DNA from 3 places in the Streptomyces sp. NPDC050164 genome. Region 2 is predicted to be linked to each of the others. Evidence: riboswitches for the same ligand, from Rfam matches in the RefSeq annotation. Region 2 holds a riboswitch; each other region holds the start of a gene.
The links. A riboswitch is a leader RNA that binds a small molecule or an ion and turns the genes downstream of it on or off. The one in region 2 is predicted to bind cyclic di-AMP.

Region 1 (4,949 bases), on a different contig from region 2:
CCAGAGACTGCGAGCCGGACGCCGAGAAGCCGGCGCCCAGGACGGCCGTCGCCGCCACGGTGGTGAGGGCGGCCGTCGCCACGGTGTCCAGGAGGCCCGGCACCCCCGCGTACGCCCGCCACCTGGTGCCGGCGAGCAGCAGCCGCAGGGTGAAGTCCGCGGCGAGCATCAGCCAAGCCGCGCAGGCCAGACCGATGGCGATGCGCGAGAGGACGTCGTACCCCGCCAGATCCAGACCGACCGACAGGGTGCCGGTCGCCAGCACGGCGGCACTGGCGGACGGCGCTCGCTGCGCCCACCAGGCGGTGGAGGGGGAGGGGCCGGGCATGTGGCCAAGGCTAGGAGGCGCCGCGCGCGTGACGAGCGGGGCACGCACGCGTGCGCCTCGAAAACACGCGAGTACCACCACGCGTGCGTGCCCTCGGTGACGTACGGGCCCTCAGGCCGGCCGCACCACGCTGTGGATCGACGACTCGCCGTCGTAGTAGATCGACTCCTCGCGCACATAGGTGCCGGGCTTCGGGGCGTGGATCATCATCCCGTTGCCGATGTAGATGCCGACGTGGGTGATGTCGTCGTAGAAGAAGACCAGGTCACCGGGCTGGGCCTGGGAGACGGGGACCGTGGTGCCGGCGTCGACCTGGTCGTAGGTCGTGCGCGGCAGGGTCACCCCGGCGGCCTTCCACGCGGCCTGGGTGAGGCCGGAGCAGTCGTAGGAGCCGGGGCCGACGGCGCCCCAGACGTACGGCTTGCCGATCTGGGCGCGGGCGAAGGCGAGCGCCTTCTCGGCCTTGGTGGCGTACGAGGAGTCGGCCGGGGCCGTCGAGGTGGACGAGCCGGAGCCCGCCGACGAGGAACCGCTGTCCTGCTGCTGGGCGGCCTCCTCCTCCTGCGCCTGCTGCTGCGCGGCCTGCTGCCGGGCCAGCTCGTCGGCCTTGCGGGCGGCCTCCTGCTGCTTCTCCCTCTCGATCGCCGCGAGCCGCGCCTTCTCCTCGGCGGTCAGCTTCGACAGCAGTTCGCGCGCGTCGGCGAGCTTGCGCTGGACGGTGGCCTTGGCCGTCTTCAGGTCGCCCTGAGTCTCGTTGAGCGTCTCGAGGCTCTCGGTGGCCTCCTGGCGCTCCTTCATCGTCTCGGACTGCTGGGTGACGTAGTCGTCGACCGCTTCCTTCTGACGGCCGGTCATCCGGTCCATCAGCTGGGTCCGGTCGAAGTAGTCCTGCGGGGTGTCCGCGAGCAGGAACGTCGCCGTGTCCGGGACGGAGGCGCCGGTGCGGTACTGGGCGGCGGCGAAGGAACCCAGTTTCTCCCGCGCCTCGTTGAGCTTCTGGGTGCGCTGCGCGACGCCGTCGAGGAGGGTGTCGACGCGCTTGCGCTGCTTCGCGGTCTTCTCCTTGGCCGCGTTGTACTTGTCGGTGGCCGACTCTGCCTGGCGGTAGAGGTCGTCGACCTTCTTCTCGACTTCCTCCAGGCTCGGCTTGCCGTCGGCCTCGGGGGCTGCGTTGGCCGACTGGGAGAGCAGGGCCACGGACGTGAGGGCCGCCGTTGCGAGGGCGGGGGTCCGTATGCCTGCGACGCGCGTACCTGCGGGACGCGACTTGCGGTGCGACGCCAAGGGAGGCGACTCCTTCCGTGCTCCGCCTACCGGGTTAGCTGTCGGGTTCGGGCGGGTACATCGGAAGGGTTGCCCTACGGCCGTCTCCGCAAAGGGAGTCGGGCCGATTCACCCCAGAGTTCTCGGTTGGGTCCCCGGCTCCGGCTGCCGCTACGGCATACCGGACTCGGCGGAGGCCGCGCGGCCCGGCGACGTTCGCCGGTGGGGGTCGTGCGGCCTGCCCGCACGGTAGCCAACTCGTGTGGCCCTTGTGAAGGTTGATGGGCGATATGCCCGATACATTTTCGTGACCTTACCCGAGAGCGTCGCCGAGAGGCATCGGTGGAGGGGGGTTGGTCACGACTTCGTCATAATTGTGACGGCCATAGCAGGCTGTGACCATGCGGGGGTGCAGGGTGACGAGGGGGTCATTCCGGCGATGTTCTCAGGGCGGCGGCGGGCTGTCAGTGGGGCGCCCTAGACTCGGAGAGCGATGAGCAGCCTCTTTGACGACAGCTTCCTGGCGGACCTCCAGGCCCAGCGGGGCCCTGCGGACGAGCCCCCGCCGCCACCCGAGGACGATCACTCTCCGGAGCCGGTTCCGGACGATCTGTTCGGCGGGAAGTTCGACGTGCCGCCGGACCGGGACGCCTACTACCGCGACGGCGCCCCGCGCCCGGTGGTGGACACCGCCGCCCTCCTGGAGGGGCTGAACGACAACCAGCGCGCCGCCGTCGTCCACTCCGGCTCCCCGCTGCTCATCGTGGCCGGCGCCGGCTCCGGCAAGACCCGCGTGCTCACGCACCGCATCGCCCACCTGCTCGCCGAGCGGGGCGTGCACCCGGGCCAGATCCTCGCGATCACCTTCACCAACAAGGCCGCCGGCGAGATGAAGGAGCGCGTCGAGCAGCTCGTCGGCCCGCGGGCGAACGCGATGTGGGTGATGACCTTCCACAGCGCGTGCGTGCGCATCCTGCGGCGGGAGAGCAAGAAGCTCGGCTTCACATCCTCCTTCTCGATCTACGACGCCGCCGACTCCAAGCGCCTGATGGCCCTGGTCTGCCGCGACCTGGACCTCGACCCCAAGCGCTTCCCGCCGAAGTCCTTCAGCGCCAAGATCAGCAATCTGAAGAACGAGCTGATCGACGAGGAGGACTTCGCCGCCCAGGCCTCCGACGGCTTCGAGAAGACCCTCGCCCAGGCCTACGCGATGTACCAGTCGCGGCTGCGCGAGGCGAACGCCCTCGACTTCGACGACCTGATCATGACGACGGTCAACCTGCTCCGCGCCTTCCCGGACGTCGCAGAGCACTACCGCCGCCGCTTCCGCCACGTGCTGGTGGACGAGTACCAGGACACCAACCACGCCCAGTACGCCCTCGTCCGGGAGCTCGTCGGCACCTTTGAGTACCCCGTCGACCTACCGCCGGGCCCGGACGACATCCCGCCCGCCGAGCTGTGCGTGGTGGGTGACGCCGACCAGTCGATCTACGCCTTCCGCGGCGCGACGATCCGCAACATCCTCCAGTTCGAGGAGGACTACCCGGACGCGACGACGATCCTGCTGGAGCAGAACTACCGCTCCACCCAGACGATCCTCAGCGCGGCCAACGCGGTCATCGAGCGCAACGAGTCCCGCCGCCCCAAGAACCTGTGGACCAACGCGGGTGCGGGCGCCACGATCACCGGCTACGTCGCCGACACCGAGCACGACGAGGCGCAGTTCGTCGCCGACGAGATAGACCGCCTCACGGACGCCGGCGAGGCGAAGGCCGGCGACGTCGCCGTCTTCTACCGCACCAACGCCCAGTCCCGTGTCTTCGAAGAAGTCTTCATCCGCGTCGGCCTGCCCTACAAGGTCGTCGGCGGCGTCCGCTTCTACGAGCGCAAGGAGGTCCGGGACGTCCTGGCCTACCTGCGCGTGCTGGCCAACCCGGAGGACTCGGTGCCGCTGCGCCGGATCCTCAACGTCCCCAAGCGGGGCATCGGCGACCGAGCCGAGGCGATGATCGACGCCCTCGCCCAGCGGGAGAAGATCAGCTTCCCGCAGGCACTGAAGCGCGTCGACGAGGCGTACGGCATGGCCGCGCGCTCCACCAACGCCGTCAAGCGGTTCAACACGCTGATGGAGGACCTCCGTACGATCGTCGAGTCCGGCGCCGGACCGGCCACGGTGCTGGAGGCCGTCCTGGAACGCACCGGGTACCTCGCCGAGTTGCAGGCCTCCACCGACCCGCAGGACGAGACCCGGATCGAGAACCTCCAGGAACTCGCCGCCGTCGCCATGGAGTTCGAGCAGGAGCGCGGCGAGGAGGAGCAGGGGACACTGTCCGACTTCCTGGAGCAGGTCGCACTGGTCGCCGACTCCGACCAGATCCCCGACGAGGAGGACGGCGACGGCGTCATCACGCTGATGACCCTGCACACCGCCAAGGGCCTGGAGTTCCCGGTCGTCTTCCTGACCGGCATGGAGGACGGCGTCTTCCCGCACATGCGCGCCCTCGGCCAGACCAAGGAGCTGGAGGAGGAGCGGCGCCTGGCGTACGTCGGCATCACGCGCGCGCGGGAACGGCTGTATCTGACGCGGTCCACCCTGCGCAGCGCCTGGGGCCAGCCGTCATACAACCCGCCCTCCCGCTTCCTGGAGGAGATCCCGCCGGCCTACGTGGAGTGGAAGCGGACGGGAGCGACCGCGCCCGCGTCCTCCGGCCCGGTCTCCGGGGTGGCGGCCTCGCTGTCGTCGTCCCGTTCGCGTTCGTCGGCGTCGGGCGCGTCCGGTTTCGCCACGCGCCGGACCTCCGAGAAGCCGGTCGTGTCGCTGGCGGTCGGGGACCGGGTCACGCACGACCAGTTCGGGCTCGGGACCGTCGTGGCGGTGAAGGGCACGGGCGGGAACGCCGAGGCGACCATCGACTTCGGGGACACCAAGCCGAAGCGGCTGCTGCTGCGGTACGCGCCGGTGGAGAAGCTGTAGCCGTATGAGATCAGCCCCCGTTCGTCCGACGGGCGGGGGCTGCCGGGACGTTACGTCGGGTCGATGCCGTGGCTGCGCAGCCACGGGAGCGGGTCGATCGGCGAGCCGTCGGCCGGGCGCACCTCGAAGTGCAGATGAGGGCCGGTCGAGTTGCCGGAGTTGCCGGAGCGCGCGATCGGATCGCCGGCCTTCACGGTCGTACCGGAGGGGACCGTGTAGGTGGAGAGGTGGCAGTACCACGTCTCCGTGCCGTCCTTCGCGGTCACGATCATCATGTTGCCGTACGCGCTGTTCCACTGCGTGCGGACGGTTCCGTCGGTCGCGGCCATCACGGTCGTGCCGTACGAGACGGGGAAGTCGATGCCGGTGTGCAGGGACATCCAG
Region 2 (4,949 bases):
GGTGCTGCGCTGCCACCGCCCCGGCCAGCAGGTCGTCGCCGTGGAGGTGCTGCTGGACGCGCCCCTGGACGCCGAGCCGGCCGGCCTCGACGGCGTGGCCACGATCATGGCCCGGGCCTTCTCCGAGGGCACCGACAAGCACTCCGCCGAGGAGTTCGCCGCCGAGCTGGAGCGCGCCGGCGCCACCCTCGACGCACACGCCGACCACCCCGGCGTCCGGCTCAGCCTGGAGGTGCCGGCCTCCAGGCTCGCCAAGGGGCTCGGGCTGATCGCCGATGCCCTCCGCGCGCCCGCGTTCGCCGACAGCGAGGTCGAGCGGCTGGTCCGCAACCGCCTCGACGAGATCCCGCACGAGCTGGCCAACCCCGGCCGCCGTGCCGCCAAGGAGCTCTCCAAGGAGCTGTTCCCGAAGGGCTCGCGCATGTCGCGGCCCCGCCAGGGCACCGAGGAGACGGTCGCCGCGATCGACTCCGGCGCCGTGCGCGCCTTCTTCGAGAGGCACGTCAGGCCCGCCACGGCCACCGTCGTGGTCGTCGGCGATCTCACCGGCATCGACCTCGACGACCTGCTCGGCGACACGCTGGGCTCCTGGACCGGCTCCGTGGCCGAGCCGCGCCCGGTGCCGCCGGTGACCGCCGACGACACGGGCCGGGTCGTCATCGTGGACCGCCCCGGCGCCGTCCAGACGCAGCTGCTGATCGGCCGGATCGGCCCGGACCGGCACGACCGCGTGTGGCCCGCGCAGGTGCTCGGCACGTACTGCCTCGGCGGCACCCTCACCTCCCGCCTGGACCGCGTGCTGCGCGAGGAGAAGGGCTACACCTATGGGGTGCGGGCCTTCGGCCAGGTCCTGAGGTCCGCCCCGGACGGGACCGGTGCCGCGATGCTCGCCATCAGCGGCTCCGTGGACACCCCCAACACCGGCCCGGCCCTCCAGGACCTCTGGACGGTGCTGCGCACCCTCGCCGCCGACGGACTGACCGACGCCGAGCGGGACGTCGCCGTGCAGAACCTGGTCGGCGTCGCGCCGCTGAAGTACGAGACCGCGGCGGCCGTCGCGAGCACGCTGGCCGACCAGGTCGAGCAGCACCTGCCCGACGACTACCAGGCCACGCTGTACCGGCAGCTCGCCGCGACCGGCACCGTGGAGGCCACCGCGGCGGCCGTCAGCGCCTTCCCGGTGGACCGGCTCGTGACCGTCCTCGTCGGCGACGCGGCGCAGATCAAGGGCCCGGTCGAGGCCCTGGGGATCGGCGAAGTCTCGGTCGTCACCGCCGAGTAGGAGCACGCGGCGCAGGGGCCCTGGTTGTCTTCTAAGGCACCAGGGCTCCTTTATGCCCGAATTGATGCGGAGGTTGCCTGTCTGCCCTGTGGGATGCGCTACAAAAACGGGGATCCGTTTGGGAATTGAAAGTGGCCCCGCTTAGGTTCGTCCGGGCTGTTCGTCAGGCAGTGCGCCGCACCCGCGGCACCGGACAGTCATCGCCGAGTCCCCGTACGGCGCGAGCCAGGGGAGCCGGGGACCCAACCGCAGTCCCTGGGGTGAATCGGACGCCCGCGCGAGCCGCGAGGGGGTCCGTAGGAGACCTTCCTGCTCCGAACCCGTCAGCTAACCCGGTAGGCGAGAAGGAAGGAAAGGACCAGCCACTCCATGGCGTTCACCCGCGCCACCGGGAAGCATCGTCGTCCCAGCCGGATGCAGCGCGGCACCGCCCGCGCGGCGGGCGTCGCGGCCCTCGCCACCACCGGTGTCATCGGCACCGTGGCCGCCCCGGCCTTCGCCACCGAGCCCGCCGTCGAGCAGACCGGCCTCACCCCAGTCGTCACCATGGGCGACAGCGTGGCCCAGCAGGTAGACGCTCAGGCCGTCGCCCAGAAGCAGGCCGCCGAGGAGGCCGCCGCCAAGAAGAAGGCCGAGGAGGCCGCCCGCAAGCGGGCCGCCGAGGCGGCCAAGGAGGCCAAGGAGGCAGCGGAGAAGGCCCGTGAGGCCAAGGAGCGCGCCGCCCGCGAGGCCGAGCGCAAGCGCCTCAACACCTTCGTGCCCCCGATCTCCGGCTCGTACGTCTCCACCGGCTACAAGTCCGGCGGCGCCGTCTGGTCCTCCGGCAGCCACACCGGCGTCGACTTCCACGCCGCCAGCGGCACCGCCGTCCACGCCGTCGGCATGGGCACGGTCGTCGAGGCCGGCTGGGGCGGTGCCTACGGCAACCAGGTCGTGATCAAGATGAACGACGGCACGTACACCCAGTACGGCCACCTGTCGTCCATCGGCGTCTCGGTGGGCCAGCAGGTCACTCCCGGCCAGCAGATCGGCCTGTCCGGCGCGACCGGCAACGTCACCGGCGCGCACCTGCACTTCGAGGCCCGTACGAGCCCCGAGTACGGCTCCGACATCGACCCCGTCGCCTACCTCCGCTCGCACGGCGTGAACGTCTGACGGCGTACCACTTCGCATCCCGAGGCCCCGGCTCCCCGAGCCGGGGCTTTCGGCGTTCGTGACGCCCGGCTGTCCAAAAAATATCCATGGATTCCGGTCCGCCGTCGGAAATTCCGGCTCATTGCAATAGAGTCACGGAACACGCGTCACTCGTCGACGTTTCACGGGGATTAAACGGAGGTCGGTCATGCGCATTCCCGCGCACTCGGTGTGCACGGCCATCCGGGACGACATCGTCGCGGGTGTCTACGAGCGGGGCAGCCGGCTGACCGAGGAACTCCTCGCCCGCCGCTACGGCGTCTCGCGCGTCCCCGTCCGGGAGGCCCTGCGCACTCTGGAGGCCGAGGGCTTCGTGGTGACCCGGCGGCACGCGGGCGCGTGCGTCGCCGAACCGACCGAGCAGGAGGCCGCCGACCTGCTGGAGATGCGGATGCTGCTGGAGCCGCTCGGCGCCGCCCGCGCCGCCCAGCGCCGCACCGAGGCCCATCTGAAGGTCCTGCGCGGCCTGGTCAGGCTCGGCCAGGAGCGGGCCCGCCGGGGCAACAGCGACGACCTGCGCTCTCTGGGCGGTTGGTTCCACGAGACGCTCGCGCAGGCCTCCGGCAGCCCCGCGCTGACCTCGATGCTCACCCAGCTCCGCCACAAGATCGCCTGGATGTACACCGTCGAGGCGCCGGCCGGTCCTGTGGAGTCCTGGACCGAGCACGGCGCGATCGTGGACGCGGTGGCGCGTGGTGACAGCGAGCGGGCGCGGGCGGTCACGGCGCTGCACGCCGAGCGCGCGACGGCCGCGCACCGGCTGCGTTTCGGCTCCGCCGGGGAGCGGGCCGAGCGTGTGAGGAACTCGCAACATCCCGTAAACACGGCGAGCCCGCGGCATTAACACGCGAGCCGTATACAAAGACCAGGTAATTCGCGGGGGATTATTTCTGCTGCCCGTGAACGGGAATTAAACGACCCGCGACCGGAAATGGCGAAGGGCTCGCCCGGTGAATTCGGACGAGCCCTTCAGGGTGCACCGGATCGGAGTGCACCGGATCAGGTGCGAAAGAATGCTCAGACGGTCTCGGGCAGTTCCTCGAGACCCGCGGAGACCAGCTTCGCCAGCCGGTCCAGGGCGGCGTCCGCGCCCTCGGCGTCGGAGGCGAGGACGATCTCCTCGCCGCCCTGGGCACCGAGGCCGAGGACGGCCAGCATGGAGGCCGCGTTGACGGGGTTGCCGTCTGCCTTGGCGATCGTCACCGGGACGCCTGCGGCCGTGGCGGCTCGGACGAAGATGGAGGCGGGGCGGGCGTGAAGGCCCTCGGCCCAGCCGACGTTGACGCGGCGCTCAGCCATGTGTTGCTGCCCTTCGGTTTTCAGGGTTGTCTAGACCAGTTTCCCATATCGTGAAGCTGCGCCGGAGCGGTCCTGACGTCCCGCCCCGGGGCGTCAGTCGGATCGCGGCCTCGACCCGACTGACGCCCTCCACAGACTGCCTCGCGCCGTTGTCGGACGCTAGGGCCTGTCGTTTGGGTCACGCCGCAGACGCGGGGTCCGAGCAGAACAGTCGCTTCCCTGCGACCTGATCCAAATGACAGACCCTAGCCGTACTCTGGGGCCCATGCAGACCTCGCCGGACCGGCACGAGTATCCCGCCCACTGGGAAGCCGACGTGGTGCTGCGCGACGGGGGTACCGCGCGCATCCGGCCCATCACCGTTGATGACGCCGAGCGCCTGGTCAGCTTCTACGAGCAGGTCTCCGACGAGTCGAAGTACTACCGCTTCTTCGCGCCGTACCCTCGCCTGTCCGCCAAGGACGTCCACCGCTTCACGCACCACGACTTTGTGGACCGGGTGGGACTCGCGGCCACGGTGGGCGGCGAGTTCATCGCCACCGTACGCTACGACCGGATCGGCGCGGACGGAACGCCCGCGTCCGCACCTGCCGACGAGGCCGAGGTCGCTTTCTTGGTGCAGGACGCCCACCAGGGCCGTGGCGTCGCCTCCGCTCTCCTGGAACACATCGCCGCCGTCGCCCGCGAGCGCGGCATCCGCCGTTTCGCCGCCGAGGTGCTGCCCGCCAACAGCAAGATGATCAAGGTGTTCACGGACGCCGGGTACACCCAGAAGCGCAGCTTCGAGGACGGCGTCGTCCGTCTGGAGTTCGACCTCGAACCCACCGACCGCTCCCTCGCCGTGCAGTACGCGCGCGAGCACCGTGCCGAGGCGCGGTCCGTGCAGCGGCTGCTCGCGCCCGGCTCGGTCGCCGTCATCGGCGCCGGGCGCTCGCCGGGCGGCGTGGGCCGAAGCGTCCTCGGCAACATCCGCGACGCCGGGTTCACCGGCCGCCTCCACGCCGTGAACAAGGCACTCCCCGAGGGACAGAAGGAGCTCGACGGGGTGCCCGCCCACCGCTCGGTGCGGGACATCGACGGCCCCGTAGACCTCGCGGTCGTCGCCGTGCCGGCCGCACACGTCCCCGAGGTCGTCACCGAGTGCGGCGAACACGGCGTGCAGGGGCTGGTCGTG
Region 3 (4,949 bases), on a different contig from region 2:
GGATACTTCGGCGGCCTCCAGTTGTCCCAGGAGGACTGGGAGAACCACGGCGGCCTCGACTACGCCCCGAGCGCCGACCTGGCCAGCCGGTCGCAGCAGATAGCCGTGGCCGAGAGAATCCTCGCCGACCAGGGGGTCGGCGCCTGGCGTACCTGCGGGCTGCTCTCCGGCCTCGAACAGGACAAGGGCTCGGACGCGTCCGACTCGTCCGCTCCGACGGACTCACCCGGACTGCTCGACTCCCCCGAGTCGGACGAAACCGCCAACTCCGACAAGTCACCTGATTCTGCCGATTCCTCGATACGGGACCAGTCGCAGGAGCAGTCGCAGGACCAGGAGCCCGGCAGCTCCCCGTCGGCCACTCCCGAGAGCGACGAGCCCGCCAAGTCGCCACAGGACGACGGTGCTTCAGCCCCGACCGACACCGGCTCCGGCCGCCACCGCGGCCCCAGCGCCGACGAGGGCGCCGCGGCGGAGGACGGCCGTACGTCCGGGTCCGCGGGACGGCACGCCTCGCGCGGCGGAGAGGCCTCGCGCGAGGCGACGGACGGCTCCTACACCGTGCGCCCCGGCGACAGCCTCTGGTCCATCGCCGACTCCCTTGACCTCAGCGGCGGATGGCGCGCGCTCTACACCGGGAACGAGGCGGCCGTCGGCACCGACCCGAACCTCATCCGCCCCGGTCAGAAGCTCACGGTAGGGGGCGAAGCGGACGAGGAGTAGCCGGTGGGGCAGTCCGGAAACGGCGGCGGAAGTCACCCCGAAACCCCGCGAGTTCACGTCACCGTTCGCACTGAATGTCCCATATAAGACCGGTGAGAGATAGATCTCAGAAGCCCTGATCGTCTTTGAAATTCCGCGGATCGCATGTCTACGGTCATGACCGCTCGCCACCGCGAGCCCCGGCTGCCGCAACGCCGAATCCTGCCAGCGGCCGCACGGGAACAGTCGTCGCGTCAAGCGCCGTAGGCAGGAGCGGGGGACCCAAGGTAAGTGCCGGGCCCGGCGGTTGAGGCAACTCGACGGCAGGTCCGGCTTGGGGTGAAGCCGTGTCCCGGGAGGGACGCGGCCGGGCAACTCAACCGGCCCGAACCCGACAGCTCACCTCGCAGGCGTCGGTGAGGGGATCTCTCCATGCTGTTTTCCGGCAAGGGCACGCACCGCCGTCCGTCCAAGGCCTCTCGGGTCATCGCCATCGCCGGTGTCACCGGTGCCGCCGTCGCCGCCCCGCTGATGGCGGCCGGCAACGCCTCCGCCGCCACCGCCTCCGAGTGGGACACCGTCGCCCAGTGCGAGTCCGGCGGCAACTGGTCCATCAACACCGGCAACGGCTACTACGGCGGTCTGCAGTTCTCCGCCTCCACCTGGTCCGGCTACGGCGGCACCAAGTACGCCTCCACCGCCGACCAGGCCACCAAGGCCCAGCAGATCGAGATCGCCGAGAAGGTCCTCGCGAGCCAGGGCAAGGGTGCCTGGCCGGTCTGCGGCAAGGGCCTGTCGAGCGCCGGCTACAGCGGCGGCGGCTCCTCGAGCGACTCCGCGCAGCAGAGCACCGAGACCCGCGAGACCCAGCAGCAGCCGGCCTCCCGTTCCGAGGAGCGTCCGGCCGCGAAGAAGACCGTCACCACCCCGACCGGCAAGAAGGTCAAGAAGGGCGACGGCGAGTACAAGGTCGTCAAGGGCGACACCCTCAGCTCCATCGCGACCGAGCGCAAGGTCGAGGGCGGCTGGGAGAAGCTGTTCGAGCTGAACAAGGACATCGTCGACGACGCCAACCTCATCTACCCGGGCCAGCAGCTGCACCTGAAGTAAGCAGCGGCCCACCCCCGTCCCCACGGGCTCCCCGCCCCGGTGTGCGTTCCCCCGTGCGCACCGGGGCGGGGTTTTTTCTGCCGGTCTTTGCGATCCGGCTTTGTTCCGTTCGGAAACAATTTACTCTCGGTTCTGTCCATGGGGTGGGCGACCCGGTGGCCGATCGCGCGGAGCCGGTTAGGCTCATGTCGCGAGCCACCGCGGCCCGCACCACGCAGGGTCCGAGCGGCCCGCGTACCCGCGTCACACCAAGAAGGAGATGCTCGTGCCGTCCATCGACGTCGTCGTAGCCCGGGAAATCCTGGACTCCCGAGGCAACCCCACGGTCGAGGTCGAGGTCGGCCTCGACGACGGCAGCACCGGTCGTGCCGCCGTCCCGTCCGGCGCCTCCACGGGCGCCTTCGAGGCCATCGAGCTGCGCGACGGCGACTCGAACCGGTACCTCGGCAAGGGTGTGGAGAAGGCCGTCCTCGCGGTCATCGAGCAGATCGGCCCGGAGCTGGTCGGCTACGACGCCACCGAGCAGCGCCTGATCGACCAGGCGATGTTCGACCTGGACGCCACCGACAACAAGGGCTCCCTCGGCGCCAACGCCATCCTCGGCGTCTCCCTCGCCGTCGCCCACGCCGCCTCCGAGGCCAGCGACCTGCCGCTGTTCCGCTACCTGGGCGGCCCGAACGCGCACCTGCTGCCGGTGCCGATGATGAACATCCTGAACGGCGGCTCGCACGCCGACTCCAACGTGGACATCCAGGAGTTCATGATCGCCCCGATCGGCGCGGAGTCCTTCTCCGAGGCCCTGCGCTGGGGCGCCGAGGTCTACCACACGCTGAAGAAGGTCCTGAAGTCGAAGGGCCTGGCCACCGGCCTCGGCGACGAGGGCGGCTTCGCCCCGAACCTCGGCTCCAACCGCGAGGCCCTCGACCTCATCCTGGAGGCGATCAACGAGGCCGGCTACACCCCCGGCGAGCAGATCGCCCTGGCCCTCGACGTCGCCGCGTCCGAGTTCTACAAGGACGGCGTCTACACCTTCGAGGGCAAGGACCGCTCGGCCGCCGAGATGACCGAGTACTACGCGGAGCTCGTCGACGCGTACCCGCTCGTCTCCATCGAGGACCCGCTGTTCGAGGACGACTGGGAGGGCTGGAAGACCATCACCGACAAGCTCGGTGACAAGGTCCAGCTCGTCGGCGACGACCTGTTCGTCACCAACCCCGAGCGCCTGGCCCGCGGCATCGAGGAGGGCGCGGCCAACGCGCTCCTGGTCAAGGTCAACCAGATCGGTTCGCTCACCGAGACCCTGGACGCCGTCGAGCTGGCCCAGCGCAACGGCTTCAAGTGCATGATGTCCCACCGCTCCGGCGAGACCGAGGACGTCACCATCGCCGACCTGGCGGTCGCCACCAACTGCGGCCAGATCAAGACCGGCGCCCCGGCCCGCTCCGAGCGCGTCGCCAAGTACAACCAGCTGCTGCGCATCGAGGAGATCCTCGACGACGCGGCGGTCTACGCCGGCCGCAGCGCGTTCCCGCGCTTCAAGGGCTGACCCGACCCGTAAGAGGCAGCGTCGTACGTACGTCCCCGTACCCGGTCCCGTACCGTGTCCGGGGACGTACGCGCGTATGACGGTGGAGCGGGAGGCGGACAGACATGGCCGTGAAGGACCGGGACCGGTTCTCCACCGCGACCAGGATCCGGCTGCTCGGCGAGCAGACCGCGGCCCGGGTCTACCGCTCCCAGACCAAGCGCCAGGCCCGCCGCTCCCGGCTCACCGGCCGGGCCGCGCTGCTAGCCCTGGTGATGTGCTCGCTGATCGTGGCCCTGGCCTACCCGATGCGGGAGTACGTCTCGCAGCGCGCCGAGATCGACGACCTCCAGCGCGAACAGCAGCAGGCCCGGCAGCGCGTCGAACGGCTGCGCGACCAGAAGGCGCGCTGGCAGGACGACGCGTACGCCGAGCAGCAGATCCGGAAGCGGTTGCACTACGTCATGCCGGGGGAGACGGGGTTCATCGTCGTCGATCCGCACGCGGCGCGGCAGTCGCACGCCGACCTCGGGGCGGCCGACCGCCCCTGGTACTCCAACGTCTGGGACGGGGTCGACAAGGCCGACGCCTCCGACCAGTGAACGTGACCCGAGACAGCACCCAGAGAAAGACAGCCTGAACACAGTCATGGAAACGCCCCCGCCGACCACTCCGCGCACCGAGCCCACCGACGCGGACGTCGAGGCCTTCAAGCAGCAGCTCGGCCGGCCCCCGCGCGGCCTGCGCGCGATCGCGCACCGGTGCCCGTGCGGGCAGCCCGACGTCGTCGAGACGGCCCCGCGGCTGCCGGACGGCACGCCGTTCCCCACGCTGTACTACCTGACGTGCCCGCGCGCCGCCTCGGCGATCGGCACGCTGGAGGCGAACGGCGTGATGAAGGAGATGACCGAGCGGCTGGCCTCGGATCCGGAGCTGGCGGCGGCGTATCAAGCGGCGCACGAGGACTACATCAGGCGCCGTGACGAGATCGAGGAGCTGCAGAACTTCCCCAGCGCGGGCGGCATGCCGGACCGGGTGAAGTGCCTGCACGTGCTGGTGGCGCACTCGCTGGCCGCGGGGCCGGGCGTGAACCCGCTCGGGGACGAGGCCATCGGGATGCTGCCGGAGTGGTGGCTCAAGGGCCCGTGCGTGACGGCCGCCGAGGAGGACGCCCAGTGACCCGTGTCGCCGCCGTGGACTGCGGTACGAACTCCATCCGGCTCCTCGTCGCCGACGCCACTGTGTCCAATAGAGCCTCCGGCGCGGGCGCCACCGGCGAGCTGGTCGACCTGGACCGCCGTATGACGATCGTGCGGCTCGGGCAGGGCGTCGACCGCACCGGCCGGCTCGCCCCCGAGGCGCTGCAGCGGACCTTCGCGGCCTGTCGCGAGTACGCCGGGATCATCAAGGAGCACGGGGCGCAGCGGCTGCGGTTCGTGGCGACCTCCGCCTCCCGGGACGCCGAGAACCGGGACGAGTTCGTGCGCGGGGTGCTGGACATCCTGGGCGTCGAGCCCGAGGTGATCTCCGGGGACCAGGAAGCCGAGTTCTCCTTCACCGGTGCCACCAAGGAGCTCGCCGGGCGCGACCACCTTCCGAAGCCCTACCTCGT

Region 1: linked by a shared signal. The riboswitch ahead of ACIBNA_RS00850 (NlpC/P60 family protein) and the one ahead of ACIBNA_RS22745 (M23 family metallopeptidase) in region 2 are both predicted to bind cyclic di-AMP.
Region 3: linked by a shared signal. The riboswitch ahead of ACIBNA_RS18840 (transglycosylase family protein) and the one ahead of ACIBNA_RS22745 (M23 family metallopeptidase) in region 2 are both predicted to bind cyclic di-AMP.

Annotation. Positions count from the first base shown of each region.
Region 1 covers NZ_JBITJK010000001.1:165,170-170,118, forward strand. The annotation lists gene ACIBNA_RS00845 (hypothetical protein) at 1-328, opposite strand, end outside; gene ACIBNA_RS00850 (NlpC/P60 family protein) at 440-1,612, opposite strand; cyclic di-AMP (ydaO/yuaA leader) riboswitch at 1,621-1,794, opposite strand; gene pcrA (DNA helicase PcrA) at 2,085-4,565, shown strand; gene ACIBNA_RS00860 (M23 family metallopeptidase) at 4,616-4,949, opposite strand, start outside.
Region 2 covers NZ_JBITJK010000017.1:36,693-41,641, reverse strand. The annotation lists gene ACIBNA_RS22750 (M16 family metallopeptidase) at 1-1,282, shown strand, start outside; cyclic di-AMP (ydaO/yuaA leader) riboswitch at 1,474-1,638, shown strand; gene ACIBNA_RS22745 (M23 family metallopeptidase) at 1,652-2,437, shown strand; gene ACIBNA_RS22740 (GntR family transcriptional regulator) at 2,625-3,320, shown strand; gene ACIBNA_RS22735 (HPr family phosphocarrier protein) at 3,494-3,775, opposite strand; gene ACIBNA_RS22730 (GNAT family N-acetyltransferase) at 4,041-4,949, shown strand, end outside.
Region 3 covers NZ_JBITJK010000012.1:128,386-133,334, reverse strand. The annotation lists gene ACIBNA_RS18845 (transglycosylase family protein) at 1-723, shown strand, start outside; cyclic di-AMP (ydaO/yuaA leader) riboswitch at 952-1,130, shown strand; gene ACIBNA_RS18840 (transglycosylase family protein) at 1,135-1,812, shown strand; gene eno (phosphopyruvate hydratase) at 2,078-3,358, shown strand; gene ACIBNA_RS18830 (septum formation initiator family protein) at 3,463-3,939, shown strand; gene ACIBNA_RS18825 (DUF501 domain-containing protein) at 3,986-4,516, shown strand; gene ACIBNA_RS18820 (exopolyphosphatase) at 4,513-4,949, shown strand, end outside.